DNA from 3 places in the Herbiconiux aconitum genome. Region 2 is predicted to be linked to each of the others. Evidence: predicted binding sites of a transcription regulator. Region 2 holds the regulator's gene; each other region holds the start of a gene.
What was found. Region 2 encodes LexA, which represses DNA repair genes until DNA is damaged. Its sites were predicted from a motif close to TCGAACANNTGTTCGA; they were not measured.

Region 1 (5,538 bases), 530 kb from region 2:
CGACGCCTCGAGAGAAGGCCGACGAGATCGACGGCCGGGTCGGCATCGGGGTCGTGGAGGGTGGTGGCGTAGCGCCGGTGCGAATCGCCGATCGCCGAGACGGCTCTGCCTCCGGCTGATACCGGATGTTCGACGATGCGCACGGGGTGGCTGTCGGATGACTGCGGTGGGCCGTCGGGACTCGTTGCGATTCGCGCGCTGAACGACCCGTCGGCGTGACGCGAGTCGACGGCGAACGCGACCTCGGGTGGGAGCTCCCAGAGCAGGTCGGCTCCGGTGGCCGCGGCTCGGGCCCAGAGCTGTGGGTCGTACAACTCCGGTGCGCCGAGCAGGAGCTGACCTGGACCCAGAGCGGGGAGCAGGTCGGCTGCACTGGCGCTGAGCTCGTCGTGCGCGCCGCCGATGGATGCGCCGATCACCGCGCCTGTGCCGAGCTCGGTGAGACCCAGTACCCGCACCGAGAGCCGACGCGAAGGGCTGGTGCCGGTGGCTGTGCCTGTGGACGTGGCGGCGGCTCTGGTGGTGGCTGTGGCTGTGGCTGTGGCTGTGGTGGCGGTGTCGGCTGCTGCGGCCGTGGGGTCCGCGTCGGTCTGCGGGATCGGGCCCGCGAACTCGGCTTCATTGGCGGGTGTTCCCGGGATGGCGAGGGAGATGACGTCCATTCCGAGCAGTCGCCGGCCGCGATAGGAGCCGGCATCACTGCCGGGGGTGGCGATGGGTTGGGCGACGCGGTCGAACAGCAGATGCAGCGGTTCGGGACCGAGTCGCAGTCGCGCCTTGTACAGGGCGGCCTTGGTGGGCACCGGCCAGGACTGCGACCACCCCGACGACCACGACTGGCCGGCGATCAAGAGTCGGATGACTTCGTCGTAGGACGAGTTCGAGAACAGGGCCAGCCCGAGCACGTAGTAGACGACGATGCGCGAGGGCAGCATCCGGGTGCGGCGCTGTAGACGGCCGACCTCGGCGATGACCTCGTCGACGACGTCGGGCGGGTAGACCCTCGTCAGCATGGCGAAGGCCAGGTGGTCGGAGAGTCGATGGTCGACATCTGGTTTGATCCAACCCGATCGAGGCATGTGTTGAGCATAGCCAGTCTGGGTTAAGTAAACGGTTGTTTGCGTCGGGATGTGTCGGGTTGGGTCTAGCGCTTCGTGGTGGTGGGGTTGGTACGGGACGGGACGGGACGGGACGGGCTGTGGAGGGGCCGGGGTGTGGTGGGGTCGGGCTGTGGTGGGTTTCGGGTTGGGGCTTCGGTTGAGCGGAGCTCAAAGGCGCCCCAACCCGAAACCCACCACACCCCTCAACTTCTCGGGACGGCCGTGCGAGTTCCCGCCCTACTCGCCGCGGGTTCGTTAGGGAGGTGGATAGCTGCCGAAGGTCGCTGGTGGTGAGGTGTTCGGTGGCGGTGGCGGTGGCGGTGGCGGTGGCGGTGGCGGTGGCGGTGGCGGTGGCGGTGACGGTGACGGTGGTGGTGGTGGTGGTGGTGAAGCCTCTGGTGGGGCGGTCGAGTAGGGGGCGCCTCGGGGGCTGGTCCAGGTGAGGGTTCGGGTGTCGTCTTGGGCGGGAGTGACGGTCCAGCCGCCTTCGTGTTTGAGGTGGTGGTGGCGCGAGCACAGGTGGGCGAGGTTATCGGGGGTGGTGGTGCCGCCCTCGGCCCAGGCCTTCGTGTGGTCGAGTTCGCAGCGTGCTGCGCGGCGGCCGCAGTCGGGGAAGCGGCAGGTTTCGTCGAGCAGGGTGAGCGCGGTGCGGAGGGCGGGTGACGGGGTGTAGCGGTCGCGACCGTCAGGTGGTGCTTCCGTCGGGCCTGCGTCCGGGTGGTGGGGATTGGCGGTGGGGCTGGGGTGATTGTGGCGTGGTGTTCTGGTTTGGGTGGTTGGACTGGGGTTCGGGTGGTCGGCGACGGGGCGGTGGCGGTGGCGGGTGATGGTGGTTGGTTGGCCGGTTTCGGGGCTGAGGAGGGCGCGGAGGAAGGTGGGTGCGGTCGCGGCGATGGCGCGGGTGGTGGCGGGGTCGATGGGGCCGTAGCCGTGCAGGTCGCCGGGTTGGTCGGACGTGCCGGCGATGGTGGTGGCGGGTGCGGTGATGAGGATGGTGGGGGTGATGCGGGGCCGGTCGCCCCGGCCGAGGATCAGGTCGGTGAGGGCGTCGCTGCGGCGCTGCGCATGCGTGCGGGGATCGGCGTCGGTGCCCCGCGCGGCACTCGTAGCGGTGGTGCGGGTGGCGCGGGCGATCTTGTCGATCAAGTCGTCGATGGCCAACGCATCGACGGCAGGGAGGTAGTGGGAGAGGGTGGCCATGCCGTCGCAGTCGGGCTGGAAGCGCACGTGCCGATCTTCTCGCGCGGCCTTCGTGCGGGTGATGATCGATTCCGGGTGGGTCTTCTCACGGAGGCGTCGGGCCCGGTCGTCGAAGCGGTGCGGGGGGAGAGCCTCGGCGTGTGGCAGGAGGTGCTGCTCGAACGCTCCGCGCGAGGGTTCCGGGAGGGTGCTGGGAGGGTGCTGGCGTGGCCGATCATGGCTCGGGCGTGCGGGTAGGAGATGGTGCCCTGTTCAAGGGCTGCCAGGGTGAGGGGGAGCTCGTCGACGAGGTGTTCGCTGTCGCCGATCAGGATGGTGATGGCGCGCTCGGAGCGGCGGGTGGCGCAGGCGATCTCGGTGGCGAGCCTACGGCGGGCCCATTCCCGCCCGGCCGCGGTCGCGGCGGAACCGTCGAGCCGGGCCATCCGGTCGGCGAGGGTGGCGGCTTTCGCGACGTGCCGGGCGCGGCGGGCGTCGGACGCGGCGACCACGGCCGCTTCGGCCACGATGGACCGCACCTCCGCGTCGAACAGCGCACCGAGCTCATCGAACCCGGCACCGAGCTCATCGACCCCGGCACCGCCCACGTCGAACCCGGCACCGACCCCGTCGCGACCCCGCGCATCCGGGCCCTGGGAGGGCTCAGGGGTGAATGCGACGCGCGACTGCTTCATGAGGATAAGTCAACCACCACCCACCGACATCGCCCCGAGGTTCGCCGGCGCCGGCGCCCGCGCCCGCGCCTCCGCCCCGACAGGTCAATACTCGATGCGCCCCTCCCGATCGTGGAACTCGCCCGTGGGCCCATCGGCGGCGACCTGCGCGAGCCGCACCGTCGCATCCGTTCCCTCCGTCACCGTCTGGTGACCGCTGTGCCGGTTGAAGTCGGTGGAGGTGTAGCCGGGGTCGCTCACGTTCACCCGAAAGCCGGGCAGATTCTTCGCATACTGCACGGTCAATGTGATCACCGCTGCCTTGGACGACGCGTATGGGATGGCCGCCACCGGGAACTCGTCACGCCCCTCGGTGCTGAGGAACCGCGGCCAGCCGACGCCCGACGCCACATTCACGATGACCGGATTCGCCGATCGACCGAGCAGAGGAAGAGCCGCCTGCGTGACACGTGCGATTCCGAGCACGTTGGTGTCGAACACGGTCGACATCGCCGCAACGGAGAGGTCGTCGACTCCGAACGAGGTTCCGAGGATGCCGGCGTTGTTCACGAGCACGTCGAGTTCGGGCAGGGTGGCGAGTGCACCGTCGACACTCGCCTGGTCGGTGACGTCGAGCTGCACGACCCGAGCCCCGAGAGCACGTGCCGCATCGCCGTTCTTGGGGTCGCGCATCCCGGCGTACACGGTGTGGCCGGCGTCGATCAGGCGTCGGGCGGTTTCGAGGCCGAGGCTCTTGTTGGCGCCGGTGATGAGTGTTGTTGTCATGAGTCCAGATTGCGGGCGGCGCCGCGCATCGCCCAGGCACCCGTGGACGGTGGGACCAGCAGTACCACCCGGCACACATCCGCAGGAGACAGGATGGAGGCATGAGCGAATTCGCCAGCGTGCTCCGAGCCTGGCGCGACCGCGTCAGTCCAGCGGATGTCGGCATGCCCGCGGGTTCAGGACGCCGAACCGCCGGCCTCCGCCGTGAAGAGTTGGCGGCGTTGGCCGGAGTGAGCGTCGACTACATCGTGCGTCTCGAGCAGGGCAGGGCGACGCATCCGTCTCCCCAGCTCCTCGGCGCGCTCGCCCTCGCCCTGCGCCTCAGCGAAGACGAACGCGACCACCTCTACCGCGTCGCCGGCATCGCTCCTCCGTCGCGGAGCGTCGTGCCGCAGCACATCACACCCGGAGTGCAGCGCATCGTCGACCGACTCGGCGATGTGCCGATCGCGGTGTTCTCGGCGACCCACGACATCCTGTTGTGGAATCCGCTCTGGGCGGCGCTGACCGGTGATCCGTCGCGCTATGTCGGCATCGATCGCAACCTGGTGTGGCGCCACTTCACCTCCGGGCACGGCGGAATCGAGTACGACGCCGTGCACGAAGAGGAGTTCGCGAGCGACCTCGCGGCCGACCTGCGCACCGCGGTGGGCCGGTATCCGCAAGACGGCGCACTCGCACAGCTGGTGTCGAAGTTGCGTGCGCGATCGCCCGAGTTCGAGCGTCGGTGGTCCGAGGCGCGGGTGGCCGAACATCGGTCGAGTCGCAAGACGATCACGCACACCCCGGCCGGACCGATCACGGTCGACTGCGACGTGCTGACAGTGCCGGGCGGCGATCTGCGCATCGTGGTCTACACCGCGACGCCGGGAAGTGCGGATGAGGCCAAGCTCGATCTCCTGCGGGTCACGGGCCTGCAGGCACTCACCACAGCGCCGGCGGAACCGGTCGCCTCAGCACCAGGCCGGCCCGTCGCAGAAGCCTGAGACAGGACGCCCGAGCCGATCCTTCCGGAGAGCCTGACACGCCTGCGGAGCTCACTGCCCGATTCGGCCGTCGATGCACTCCCGCAACAGGTCGGCGTGCCCGCAGTGCCGGGCGTACTCCTCGATGCGGTGCACCAGGAGCTCTCTCACGGCGATGTCCTCGCGCCCTACGCGCTCACCGAGATCCGGATGCGTGGCCAGCAGCGCGTCGGTGGCGTCCTGCTCCCGAGCGAGGTCGCTGTAGGCCGCATCGACGACGGCCTGGTCGGCGACGGCTCCATCGAAGTCGGCGTCCTTCTCGCCGTAGAGGCGTGGTGCCGGATCGCCCGTCGTGATCCAGTTCTGCCAGTCGCGTTCCACCTCGGCGAGATGGCGGAGGAGACCGAGCAGCGACATCGTCGACGGTGGCACCGACCGGCGGGCCAGCTGCTCCGGATCGAGGCCGTCGCACTTCATCCGGAGTGTCAACCGGTAGTCGGCCAGGAAGTCGTGCAGCGTGGCCAGTTCGCCCTCCGGGCTGCCCCCGCCGACGTTGCGCGGATCGTCGTCGGGGTTCACCCACATGTCGGGGTAGACCGTGGCCTTGCTCCATCGATCAGGATGCTCACTGTCGGGTCGGCCGTTGTCGGGTTGCTCGCTCATCCGACTCATCCTCGTCGACTCAGGTCGGCCGCGCCATCCCATCGCGGGTCGCGCCGCCCTCGGATGGAGACGATCGACGAGTCCGACGAGGATGACCGCGATGGTGCCGAGGCCCGCGAGCGGTGAGAGAGCGCGGGTGGCCGGATGCGCGCTCTGCCGGAAGATGCTCGG
Region 2 (5,538 bases):
CGTCGGTCACGACGTATCGCGCGCAGCCGGCCTCTTCGAGACGGTCCATGACCTGCCAGAGGTCACCACCGTCTTGGGTCCAGCCGCGGGCCGCGAGCGTCGTGCCGCGCACGTCGAGGCCGACGGCGATCGCGTCGCCGTAGCGGGCGATGACGTTGGCGGCCCACTCGGGGTTCTCGAGGGCGGCGGTGCCGAGGTTGATGCGCTTCGCCCCGGATTCGAGCGCCGTCTCGAGGCTCTCGTCGTCGCGGATGCCGCCCGAGACCTCGACGTTGACCCCTCGGGCCTGGCGGATGACCTTCTTGATGATGCCGAGGTTGCTGCCGCGCCCGAACGCCGCGTCGAGGTCGACGAGGTGGATCCACTCCGCACCCTGCGCGATCCAGTCCGCCGCCGCGTCGACCGGATCACCATGGTTGGTCTCGGTGCCGGCCCTGCCCTGGGTCAGCCGCACGGCTTTGCCGTCGGCGACGTCGACGGCCGGAAGCAGCACGAGACCGGGCGCTTTGTTGAACTCGCTCATCACAGGGTGTCCTCGGAAGTATGGAACGGGCGCAGAAAACGCCCCTGGGAAATCTACCGCAGGGTGCCGATCCAGTTCGCCATCAACCGGATGCCGGCGTCTCCCGACTTCTCCGGGTGGAACTGCGTGGCCGAGAGCGGCCCGTTCTCCACCGCGGCCACGAAGCGCGAGCCGTGCTCGGCCCAGGTGACCAGCGGCGGGCGGTGCGTCTTGTCGGGGGTGAGGTGCCAGTCCTGCGCGGCGTAGGAGTGCACGAAATAGAAGCGCTGATCCCGGATGCCCGCGAACAGCACCGAATCGGCCGGCGACTCGACGGTGTTCCAGCCCATGTGCGGCACCACCTCGGCGTCGAGCCGTTTCACGGTGCCGGGCCACTCGGCGAGGCCCTCCGTGTCGACGCCCCGCTCGATGCCGTCGGCGAACATCACCTGCATGCCGACGCAGATGCCGAGCACCGGTCTCCCACCCGCGAGCCGCTTGTCGATGATCTCGCCGCCGCGAACGCCGTTCAGCTGCTCCATCACGGCGCTGAACGCGCCGACGCCCGGCACGACCAACCCGTCGGCCTCCAGCGCAGTCGCGCGATCGGCCGTGACGGTCACGTCGGCGCCGGCACGCTCGAGTGCTTTGGCGGCGGAGTGGATGTTGCCGCTGCCGTAGTCGAGAACGACGACCGACGGACGGCGCTGCGGGTCGCTCATGCGCGCATCCGGATCACAGGGCGCCCTTGGTCGACGGCACGCCGCTCACGAGCGGATCGAGCGCCTTCGCCTGGCGGAACGCCCGCGCGAACGCCTTGAACTCGGCCTCGGCGATGTGGTGCGGATCACGGCCGCCGAGCACGGTGAGGTGCACCGTGAGCCCGGCGTTGAAGGTGATGGCCTCGAAGACGTGACGCACCATGGCGCCCGTGAAGTGGCCGCCGATGAGGTGGAACTCGAACCCGGCCGGCTCCCCCGAGTGCACGAGGTAAGGGCGGCCCGAGATGTCGACCACGGCCTGCACGAGCGCCTCGTCGAGCGGCACGAGAGCGTCGCCGAAGCGCGAGATGCCCGTCTTCTCGCCCAGCGCCTGACGGATGGCCTGACCCAGCACGATCCCGACGTCTTCGACCGTGTGGTGCACGTCGATCTCGATGTCGCCTTTCGCCCGCACAGTGAGGTCGGTGAGGGAGTGTTTCGCGAACGCCGTGAGCAGGTGGTCGTAGAACGGCACCGACGTCTGGATGTCGGAGACGCCGGTTCCGTCGAGGTCGAGGGTGAGGTCGATCGACGACTCGCTCGTCTCCCGCTGGAGGTGGGCGGTGCGGGGTTCAGTCATGGCACGATCCTACCGAGAGGCCGTTCGACACTCTCCGCCGTCAGTTCGCGCATGGCGTCGAGGAACGCTGTGGTCTCGGCCTGTGTGCCCGCGCTCACCCGCAGGTGACCCGGGATGCTGAGGTTGCGGATGATGATGCCCCGCTCGATCAGCCGGTCGAACAGCCACTCCGGGTCGTCGACCCCGCCGAACAGCACGAAGTTCGAGGCGCTCGGCCACGGTGAGTAGCCCAGCGCGCTGAGGCCCTCGATGATGCGGTCGCGCTGGGCCTTGATGTCGTCGACCATCGCGAGCATCTCGGGGGCGTGGGCCAGGGCGGCAACGGCCGCCGCCTGGGTGAGTGCGGAGAGGTGGTAGGGCAGGCGCACAAGACGCAGGGCATCCGTCACCGCCGGGTCGGCCGCGAGGTAGCCGAGGCGGGCACCGGCGAAGGCGAAGGCTTTGCTCATGGTGCGGGAGACGATGAGACGCGGCCGCCCCTCGAGCAGGCTCAGTGCATCCGGTTCGTCGCTCGGCGTGAACTCGGCGTAGGCCTCGTCGACCACCACGATGCCGTCGGTCGCGTCGTATGCCGCCGCGATCGTATCGAGACCGAGCGCGGTTCCCGTGGGATTATTCGGCGAGCAGAAGAAGACGATGTCGGGATTCGTGCGCTCGATCCAGTCGACCGCGGTCTCGGGCGAGATCTCGAAGCCCTCGTCGCGCTCCCCCGCGATCCAGCGGGTGCCGGTGGCGGCGGCGATGATCGAGTGCATGGAGTAGGTGGGCGGGAAGCCGAGCACCGAACGGCCGGGCCCGCCGAAGGCCATCAGGATCTGCTGCAGCACTTCGTTGGAACCGTTGGCGGCCCAGATGTTGTCGCGCGTGAGGCCGGCACCGAGGTAGCCGGCGAGCGAGTCGCGCAGAGCGGTGAACTCGCGGTCGGGGTAGCGGTTGACGGTGAGCAGCTCGCGGGCGATGGACTCGATGATGTCGCGCGCCACGTCTTCGGGAATCGGATGGGTGTTCTCGTTGACGTTCAGTTCCACCGGCAGGTGCAGGTGCGGAGCGCCGTAGGGGCTGAGACCGCGGAGGTCGTCTCGAATGGGCAGATCATCGAGTGAAGTCACCCGAGGAATTCTACCGCCCGAGGTCGGCCGACTCGCCCCGTCGACCTTGACGGATCAGTTCGCCAAATCGACCGGAACGGCGATGCGCTGGCCCGGCTGCACCGAGGACTCGTGCAGCTGGTTGAGGCTCATGATCTCGGCGATCACGTCGCGCGGGTCGGCATCCGGCGCGATCGTCTCGGCGATGCCCCAGAGGCTCTGCCCGGCCTGGACCGTCAGGTAGTCGAAATCAGCCGATCCGGCGCTGCCCGTGGCGATGGCGGACCCACCGCTGAACATCGCGAGCAGGCCGAGCACGGTGATGGCGGGAAGAGCGATCACCACAGCGAGAACTTTGCGACCACGGGACGTGATGCGCAGCCGAGTGGCGTGTGCGGTTCCGAGAGGTGCTGCGTAGCTCATGATTCCTCCTGAGGGATTCGCACCGGCGCTCGGCCGGGAGCGCCGGTGCGAAGTTATGTTCCGAATGTATATTCGATTTTTCGTGTCGTCAAGTCGAAATGTCTTCGAGAATCAGCGACACACTCGAATTCATGTACGTTTTCGAGCAGTTCTCGGATACAGTTTCGACCAACAGGAGAACTCAATCACCAGCCACCGACATTGATGCGGTGAAGGCGATCAGATCGACCAGAAAGCAGGTAGACGTGGCGAACGATGCGGGCCGCACCCGGCGGCGAAAGAGCCTGAGCGACAAGCAGCTCGCCATCCTCGACGTCATCCAGCGCTCGGTGATCGCGCGGGGCTACCCGCCGAGCATGCGCGAGATCGGCGACGCCGTCGGGCTCTCCTCCCTGTCGAGCGTCACGCATCAGTTGAATCAGCTCGAGCTGAGCGGTTACCTCCGGCGCGATCCCAACCGGCCGCGCGCGATGGAGGTGCTGATCGACGTTCCGGGGTCGGATGCGAATCAGACCCCCGACATCGACTCCGCCCCACCCGTGGGCGACGCGACGCTCGTGCCGCTGGTCGGCCGCATCGCGGCAGGCATCCCGATCACCGCCGAGCAGCAGGTCGACGAGGTCTTCCCCCTCCCCCGCCAGCTCGTCGGCAACGGCGACCTCTTCATGTTGAAGGTGGTCGGCGAATCGATGATCGACGCGGCGATCTGCGACGGCGACTGGGTGGTCATCCGTCAGCAGAACACGGCAGAGAACGGCGACATCGTGGCCGCCATGCTCGACGAGGAGGCCACGGTCAAGGTCTTCCGCCAGCGCGACGGTCACACCTGGCTGCTCCCCCGCAACAGCAACTTCGAGCCCATCCTCGGCGACTTCGCCACCGTCCTCGGCAAAGTGGTCGCCGTTCTCCGCGCGGTCTGAGCCCATCTCACGCGGTCTCGTCCCTCACCGAGTGGATCAGCACGAGATCGAACGCGACAGGCCGCTCCAGGACGACCCAGGGTGAGCGCGCGGCCGCGTCAGCGACCGCTCGCGAACATGTCGCGCGGCGCCGGGCAGGGACCGGCGACGCCCGTGGAGCCCGCGCGAAGCACGGGCCCCACGGCAGCTAGACACCCACGCGAGCGCGCACCAGGCGGGTGGCCTCCAAGACGTTGCGCAATGATGCAACGGTCTCGTCGTAGCCACGCGTCTTGAGACCGCAGTCGGGGTTCACCCACACCTGGCGCTCCGGGATCGACGCGAGCGCCTTCTCCAGCAGCTCGGTGACCTCCTCGACCGACGGCACGCGGGGCGAGTGGATGTCGTAGACGCCCGGGCCCACCCCGTGGTCGAAGCCGCTCGCCTCGATGTCCTGCACGACCTCCATGCGCGAGCGGGCCGCCTCGATGGAGGTGACGTCGGCGTCCAGCTTGCGGATGGCGTCGATCACCACACCGAACTCCGAGTAACAGAGGTGGGTGTGGATCTGGGTCGAGGCCCGCACCCCCGCGGTCGCCAGCTTGAACGATCCCACCGACCAGTCGAGGTAGGCGTTCTGGTCGCGCTTCTTCAGCGGCAGCAGCTCGCGGAGCGCCGGCTCGTCGACCTGCACGATGGGGATGCCCGCGGCTTCCAGGTCGTGGATCTCGTCGCGCAGCGCGAAGGCGACCTGGCGTGCGGTCTCACCGAGCGGCTGATCGTCGCGCACGAACGACCAGGCGAGGATGGTGACCGGTCCGGTGAGCATGCCCTTGACCGGCTTCGACGTGAGGCTCTGCGTGAACACCGACCAGTCGACCGTGATCGGGGCGGGCCGCGACACGTCGCCCCAGAGGATCGACGGTCGCGTGCAGCGGCTGCCGTAGGACTGCACCCAGCCGTTCTCGGTCACCGCGAACCCGTCGAGGTTCTCGGCGAAGTACTGCACCATGTCGTTGCGCTCGGGCTCCCCGTGCACGAGCACGTCGAGTCCGATCTCCTCCTGCAGCTCCACCACGCGACGGATCTCGTCGCGCATCAGCTCGCTGTAGTCGTCGGGTGAGAGCTCGCCCTTCACGAGACGCGCTCGGGCCCGGCGGATGTCGCCGGTCTGGGGGAACGACCCGATCGTGGTGGTGGGAAGGAAGGGCAAACCGAGCGCCGCTTCCTGGGCCTCGAGTCGGGCGGCGTAGGCGTCGCGCTCGAAGTCACCTCCGCTGAGGGC
Region 3 (5,538 bases), on a different contig from region 2:
ATCAGGTGGAAGGGCGCCGCCTGCGTGACGGTCAACGTGACCACGTCGCCCGGCCGGGGGCGCGCCGAGCCCTCAGGCAACTCGAAATGCACCAGCCGGCTGTCGCGCGCTCGACCACTCAGGCGGTGGGTCTCGGAATCCTTGCGACCCTCGCCGTTCGCGACGACGAGTTCGACTTCGGCGCCGATCAGCTTCTGGTTCTCTTCGAACGAGATGCGATCTTGCAGGGCCGCCAGGCGCTCGTAACGCTCCTGCACGATCTCGTGCGGAACCTGGTCGGGCAGCGTCGCCGCCGGAGTGCCCGGGCGGATGGAGTATTGGAAAGTGAACGCGGAGGCGAATCGCGCCTCCTCGACGACGCGCATCGTCTCGAGGAAGTCGTCTTCAGTCTCGCCCGGGAATCCGACGATGATGTCGGTGGTGATGGCGGCGTTCGGGATCTTCTCGCGCACCCGGTCGAGGATGCCGAGGAACTTCGCCGAGCGGTAGGAACGGCGCATCGCTCGCAGGATGCGATCCGAACCCGACTGCAGGGGCATGTGCAGCTGCGGCATGACCGACGGGGTCTCCGCCATGGCGTCGATGACGTCGTCGGTGAATGCCGCAGGGTGCGGACTGGTGAAGCGGATGCGCTCGAGGCCTTCGATCTGACCGGCCGCGCGCAGTAGCTTGCCGAAGGCGAAGCGGTCGCCGAACTCGACGCCGTAGGAGTTGACGTTCTGGCCGAGCAGGGTGACCTCGATCGCCCCGTCGTCGACCAGGGACTGGATCTCTGCCAGCACCTCGCCCGGCCGGCGGTCTTTCTCTTTGCCGCGGAGCGAGGGCACGATGCAGAAGGTGCAGGTGTTGTTGCAGCCGACCGAGATCGAGACCCAGCCGCTGTAGGTCGAGTCGCGCTTGGTCGGCAGCGTCGACGGGAAGGTCTCGAGCGACTCCAGGATCTCGATCTGCGCGGCATCATTGTGACGCGCACGCTCGAGCAGGCTCGGCAGGGCCCCCATGTTGTGCGTGCCGAACACGACGTCGACCCAGGGCGCCTTGTCGAGGATGACGTTCTTGTCCTTCTGCGCCAGACACCCGCCCACGGCGATCTGCATGCCCTCGTGCCGCCGCTTGACGGAGGCGAGGTGGCCAAGGTTGCCGTAGAGCTTGTTGTCGGCGTTCTCGCGCACGGCGCAGGTGTTGATGACCACGACGTCGGCTTCGACGCCCTCGGCGCGCACGTAACCGGCCGCCTCGAGTGATCCGCTCAGTCGCTCGGAGTCGTGCACGTTCATCTGGCACCCGAAGGTGCGCACCTCGTAGGTGCGTGCACGCCCCGACGCGTCGTGAGACGCATCCGACATCGCAATGACGGTGGGGGCTTCGCTGACGGTGCTCATGGTGCGACCAGTCTACGAAACCCTGCCCGTGAGCTGCGCCAGCCCCACCACACCGGCACGGCGAACCAGCGCCGCATCAGCGGAAGCGCGGACCGCCCACCGATTTGCGCGTGGCCATCGCTCGGCGGGTGACTTCGCGCACGACTCCGGATGCGAACCCGCGCCTCGTGAGAAACCCCACGAGGCGGCGCTCGGCCGTGGTGTCGTCGTAGCTCGAAAGCTGACCGATCCGCTTCAGCGCGGCCTCCAGCGCGAGGTCGAACTCGTGCCCCTCGTCGAGCTGCTCGAGGGCTGCGGCGACCAACGGACCGGGTATCTTGCGGGCCGAGAGCTCGCGGGCGATGACCCCGCGACTCTTGTGGTTGCGCTCGCTCAGTCGCTCCACGAGCGTCTCGGCAAGGGCCGAGTCGTCGAGGTAGCCGAGCTCTTCGTAGCGCGCCACGAGCACTTCGGCCTCGTCGGCCGTGGCACCCTGGGCCACCAGCAGCTCCTGCGTCTCGAGCACGGAGAGCTGCCGTCTGCCCAGTGCGCGCACCACGGTGTCGCTCACCCGAGCCAGACGCTCCTCATCGGAGAGTTCAGGCTCGGACTCGATCTCATCGGCCTCCGGCTCGGAGCGAACAACGGATGCGGCGCCCCAGCCGGCCCCGCCCGCCGGGTGCTTGCCGCGCCCCCGACGAACGGAGTCCAGGCTGATGACGTCGTTCATCGTGCGCTACGCACCCTTTCGCGAAGCGATCTTGGGTGCGATCGGATCGACGTTGCCCGCCACTGCCGCTGCAGCCGCTGCGGATGCGACCGCTGCGGCTCCGGCCTCACCGATGCCGAGCTTGGCAAGGATCTTGTTCTCGATCTCGAGCGCGATGTCGGGGTTCTCGAGCAGGAAGCGACGCGAGTTCTCTTTGCCCTGGCCGAGCTGATCGCCGTCGTAGGTGTACCACGCCCCCGACTTGCGCACGATCTCGTGCTCGACACCGAAGTCGATCAGGCTGCCCTCGCGAGAGATGCCCACACCGTAGAGGATGTCGAACTCGGCTTGCTTGAACGGCGGCGCCATCTTGTTCTTCACGACCTTGACGCGGGTGCGGTTTCCAACTGCCTCGGTGCCCTCCTTGAGGGTTTCGATGCGACGGATGTCGAGCCGCACCGACGCATAGAACTTCAGCGCCTTACCACCGGCCGTGGTCTCGGGGCTGCCGAAGAACACACCGATTTTCTCGCGCAGCTGGTTGATGAAGATCATGGTCGTGTTGGTCTGGCTGAGCCCGCCCGTGAGCTTGCGGAGGGCCTGCGACATGAGACGGGCCTGCAGACCGACGTGGGAGTCGCCCATCTCACCTTCGATCTCGGCACGCGGCACGAGGGCCGCCACCGAGTCGATGACGATGAGATCGATAGAACCCGAACGCACCAGCATGTCGGCGATCTCGAGCGCCTGCTCACCCGTGTCGGGCTGCGAGACCAGGAGAGCGTCGATATCGACGCCCAGCTTCTTCGCATACTCCGGGTCGAGCGCGTGCTCGGCGTCGATGAAGGCCGCGATGCCACCGGCGCGCTGCGCGTTGGCGATGGCGTGCAAGGTCAGGGTGGTCTTACCCGACGACTCAGGACCGTAGATCTCCACGATGCGCCCACGCGGCAGCCCCCCGATGCCGAGCGCGACATCCAAGGCGATCGACCCGGTGGGAACGACCTCGACCGGGGCGCGTTCGTCGCTGCCCAGCCGCATGACCGATCCCTTGCCGAACTGGCGGTCGATCTGGGCGAGCGCGGTTTCGAGTGCCTTCTCACGATTTGCGTCTGACGGCATTTCGGTCTCCTTCTAATCGGTGTGCGGCCTCTTCGGCTGCGTCGGTGTGCCCACAGGCTGTCGTGTGCGTCCGAAGGTTTCCGGATGGCAACGACAAGGCGTTACGGGGAGTTCGTCGAACGAGGACCACGGTACGGATACCGTCCGACATTGAGTCGACCGGCATCCGATCTGTGGAGAACTTCTCGGAGTCTCCCGATGTGCAGAACACTACCCGCTTCCGAACATATCTTCGAGAAATGCGCGGCGTGTCCCGGCCCATCTTCGAATGCCGAAGGGCGCGAAAAAAGGCCCCGGACGCATCCGGGGCCTTCATTTCAGCTTCTGGGTTGTGCGGGCAATCCTGCCCCGTGCCAGCGCGAGGCCGGTACATCCGCCGCTCGACACACTGCGAGCCACACCTCTCGCGGGGAGATTCCTGCTTTCAACGCCTGCTCAGGGCTTCGATCACCGAGATCCACGAGCACCAGGTCGCTCGTGACGACCTGCCCGTAGGACTCACCGAACTCGTCGACGACCGCCTGCCGGAACTCGCTCAGTCTCACTCAGCGGGTCGAATCAACGAACCACGAGGTCGGCGTCGAAGTCGGCGACGAACTCATCGGGGATGGTGTCGGGGATGGGATCGATGCCCTCGACGACCGCTAGACGATCGCCCACCTCGCGCATGATGACGGAGATCGGGGTGTCGAGTGCCTCGGCGACCGATGCGAGAATCTCGCTCGAGGCCTCTTTCTGGCCTCGCTCGACCTCGCTCAGGTAGCCGAGCGCAACGCTCGCCTTACTTGCCACTTGACGAAGGGTGCGGCCCTTCTGCAGGCGGAAGTCCCGAAGCACGTCGCCGATTTCCTGACGAACTAGAATCACTGGACCCTCCTTGCGTTCCCGTCACGGTCAATTTCAAGTGGCACTCGAACCCGCCTCACGGCAGTGGTTCGTAGCAGAAACTCTAAACGACTGGGACTGGACATATCTTGTGAATGACATCAGATGTAACGAGATCGAAACGCGTCACATTCCCGCGCTGGTGCTTCACAAGGATTCTTCCAGGAAACGCAACGCCGCGCTCACCACCGCGGCCCGGACGGTGTTGCGGTCGCCGTCGAGTTCGAGAGCGTAGCTCCGAACCGATCCTCCGACGGCCACGCCGACGAACGCGGTGCCCGGCGGATGCCCGTCCTGCGCATCCGGGCCGGCGACCCCCGTGGTCGAGATGCCGATCTCGGGTTCGACCCCGTCGAGTGCGAGCGCGGTGCGCACGCCGACCGCCATCTGCCGCGCGACATCCGGGTGCACGGGCCCGTGCGCCGCCAAGACCTCGGCGTCGACGCCGAGAACGCTGTGCTTGATGGCCGTGTCGTAGGCCACCACTCCCCCGCGCAGCACGACGGATGCGCCGGGCACCGCCACGAAGGCGGCCGTCAGCAGACCGCCGGTCAGCGACTCGGCCACGGCGAGGGTGACGTGACGCGCCGTCAGGGTGGCGACGATCCGCTCGGCGCGCGCATCCGGCTCGACACTCATCGCTGCGGCGAAGGCGGAGACGCGGACGGCGAGGACGGCGACGTGGGCGGCGGCGTGCGGTTCAGCCGCCAGGCCTGCACGAGGTAGTCGATGCCGGTGACCACGGTGAGGATGAGCGCGAGAGCCATGAACACGCCGTTGACCCAGTTCACCCAGTCTCCGAGGAGGCTCGGGAAGGGCAGCAACGCGAGCGAGATCGCGATCGACTGCACCAGGGTCTTGAGCTTGCCACCTCGGGAGGCCGGGATGACCCGATCCGACAGCTGCACGAAGCGCCAGACCGTGATGCCCACCTCGCGCACGAGGATGACGATGGTGACCCACCAGGGCAGCTCGGCGAGAATGGAGAGACCGACCAGGGCCGCGCCGGTGAGGATCTTGTCGGCGATCGGATCGAGCAGCTTGCCGAGATCGGTGACGAGGTTGCGGCTGCGGGCGATGTGGCCGTCGATGCCGTCGGTGGCGATGGCCAGGATGAACAGCACGGCGGCCGCCCAGCGGAGCCAACCGTCTTGCCCGTCGTCGACGAGCAGCATGATGAAGAAGACCGGTGCGAGCAGGATACGGATGACCGTGATCGCGTTCGGCAGGTTCCAGTTGCTCGGCTTGGGCAGCGCCGCTTCAGCCCCGTCGTTCGCCACCGCGATCACTCCCTGCCGGTCAACCCCCAGGCATCCTCGTCTGAGTCGCCCTCCACCTCAGGGTACTGGTCGAGGGAGGCCGAAGGATACGGCGCGTGACCCGGTGAGACGCCGGCGCCCGACGTCGACGGCCCCGAGGGCGCAGCAGGTGCCGCAGCCGTGGAGGCCGCGGCGGTCGTCT

Region 1: N1027_RS16705 (HNH endonuclease signature motif containing protein) is a predicted target of LexA. The motif match lies at 2,583-2,598, and genes of this name have one in related genera.
Region 3: recA (recombinase RecA) is a predicted target of LexA. The motif match lies at 3,413-3,428, and genes of this name have one in related genera.

The regions. Positions count from the first base shown of each region.
Region 1 is NZ_JANLCM010000002.1:1,102,304-1,107,841, reverse strand. It holds gene N1027_RS16710 (transposase domain-containing protein) at 1-1,079, opposite strand, end outside; gene N1027_RS16705 (HNH endonuclease signature motif containing protein) at 1,356-2,447, opposite strand; gene N1027_RS16700 (SDR family NAD(P)-dependent oxidoreductase) at 3,059-3,739, opposite strand; gene N1027_RS16695 (helix-turn-helix transcriptional regulator) at 3,841-4,725, shown strand; gene N1027_RS20165 (DinB family protein) at 4,777-5,538, opposite strand, start outside.
Region 2 is NZ_JANLCM010000002.1:1,634,595-1,640,132, forward strand. It holds gene priA (bifunctional 1-(5-phosphoribosyl)-5-((5-phosphoribosylamino)methylideneamino)imidazole-4-carboxamide isomerase/phosphoribosylanthranilate isomerase PriA) at 1-523, opposite strand, end outside; gene hisH (imidazole glycerol phosphate synthase subunit HisH) at 577-1,224, opposite strand; gene hisB (imidazoleglycerol-phosphate dehydratase HisB) at 1,238-1,843, opposite strand; gene N1027_RS19215 (histidinol-phosphate transaminase) at 1,840-2,952, opposite strand; gene N1027_RS19220 (LysM peptidoglycan-binding domain-containing protein) at 3,007-3,354, opposite strand; gene lexA (transcriptional repressor LexA) at 3,600-4,274, shown strand; gene metE (5-methyltetrahydropteroyltriglutamate--homocysteine S-methyltransferase) at 4,462-5,538, opposite strand, start outside.
Region 3 is NZ_JANLCM010000003.1:58,930-64,467, reverse strand. It holds gene miaB (tRNA (N6-isopentenyl adenosine(37)-C2)-methylthiotransferase MiaB) at 1-1,382, opposite strand, end outside; gene N1027_RS19530 (regulatory protein RecX) at 1,459-2,091, opposite strand; gene recA (recombinase RecA) at 2,098-3,192, opposite strand; gene N1027_RS19520 (DUF3046 domain-containing protein) at 3,510-3,737, opposite strand; gene N1027_RS19515 (helix-turn-helix domain-containing protein) at 3,751-4,059, opposite strand; gene N1027_RS19510 (CinA family protein) at 4,225-4,716, opposite strand; gene pgsA (CDP-diacylglycerol--glycerol-3-phosphate 3-phosphatidyltransferase) at 4,713-5,357, opposite strand; gene N1027_RS19500 (FtsK/SpoIIIE family DNA translocase) at 5,363-5,538, opposite strand, start outside.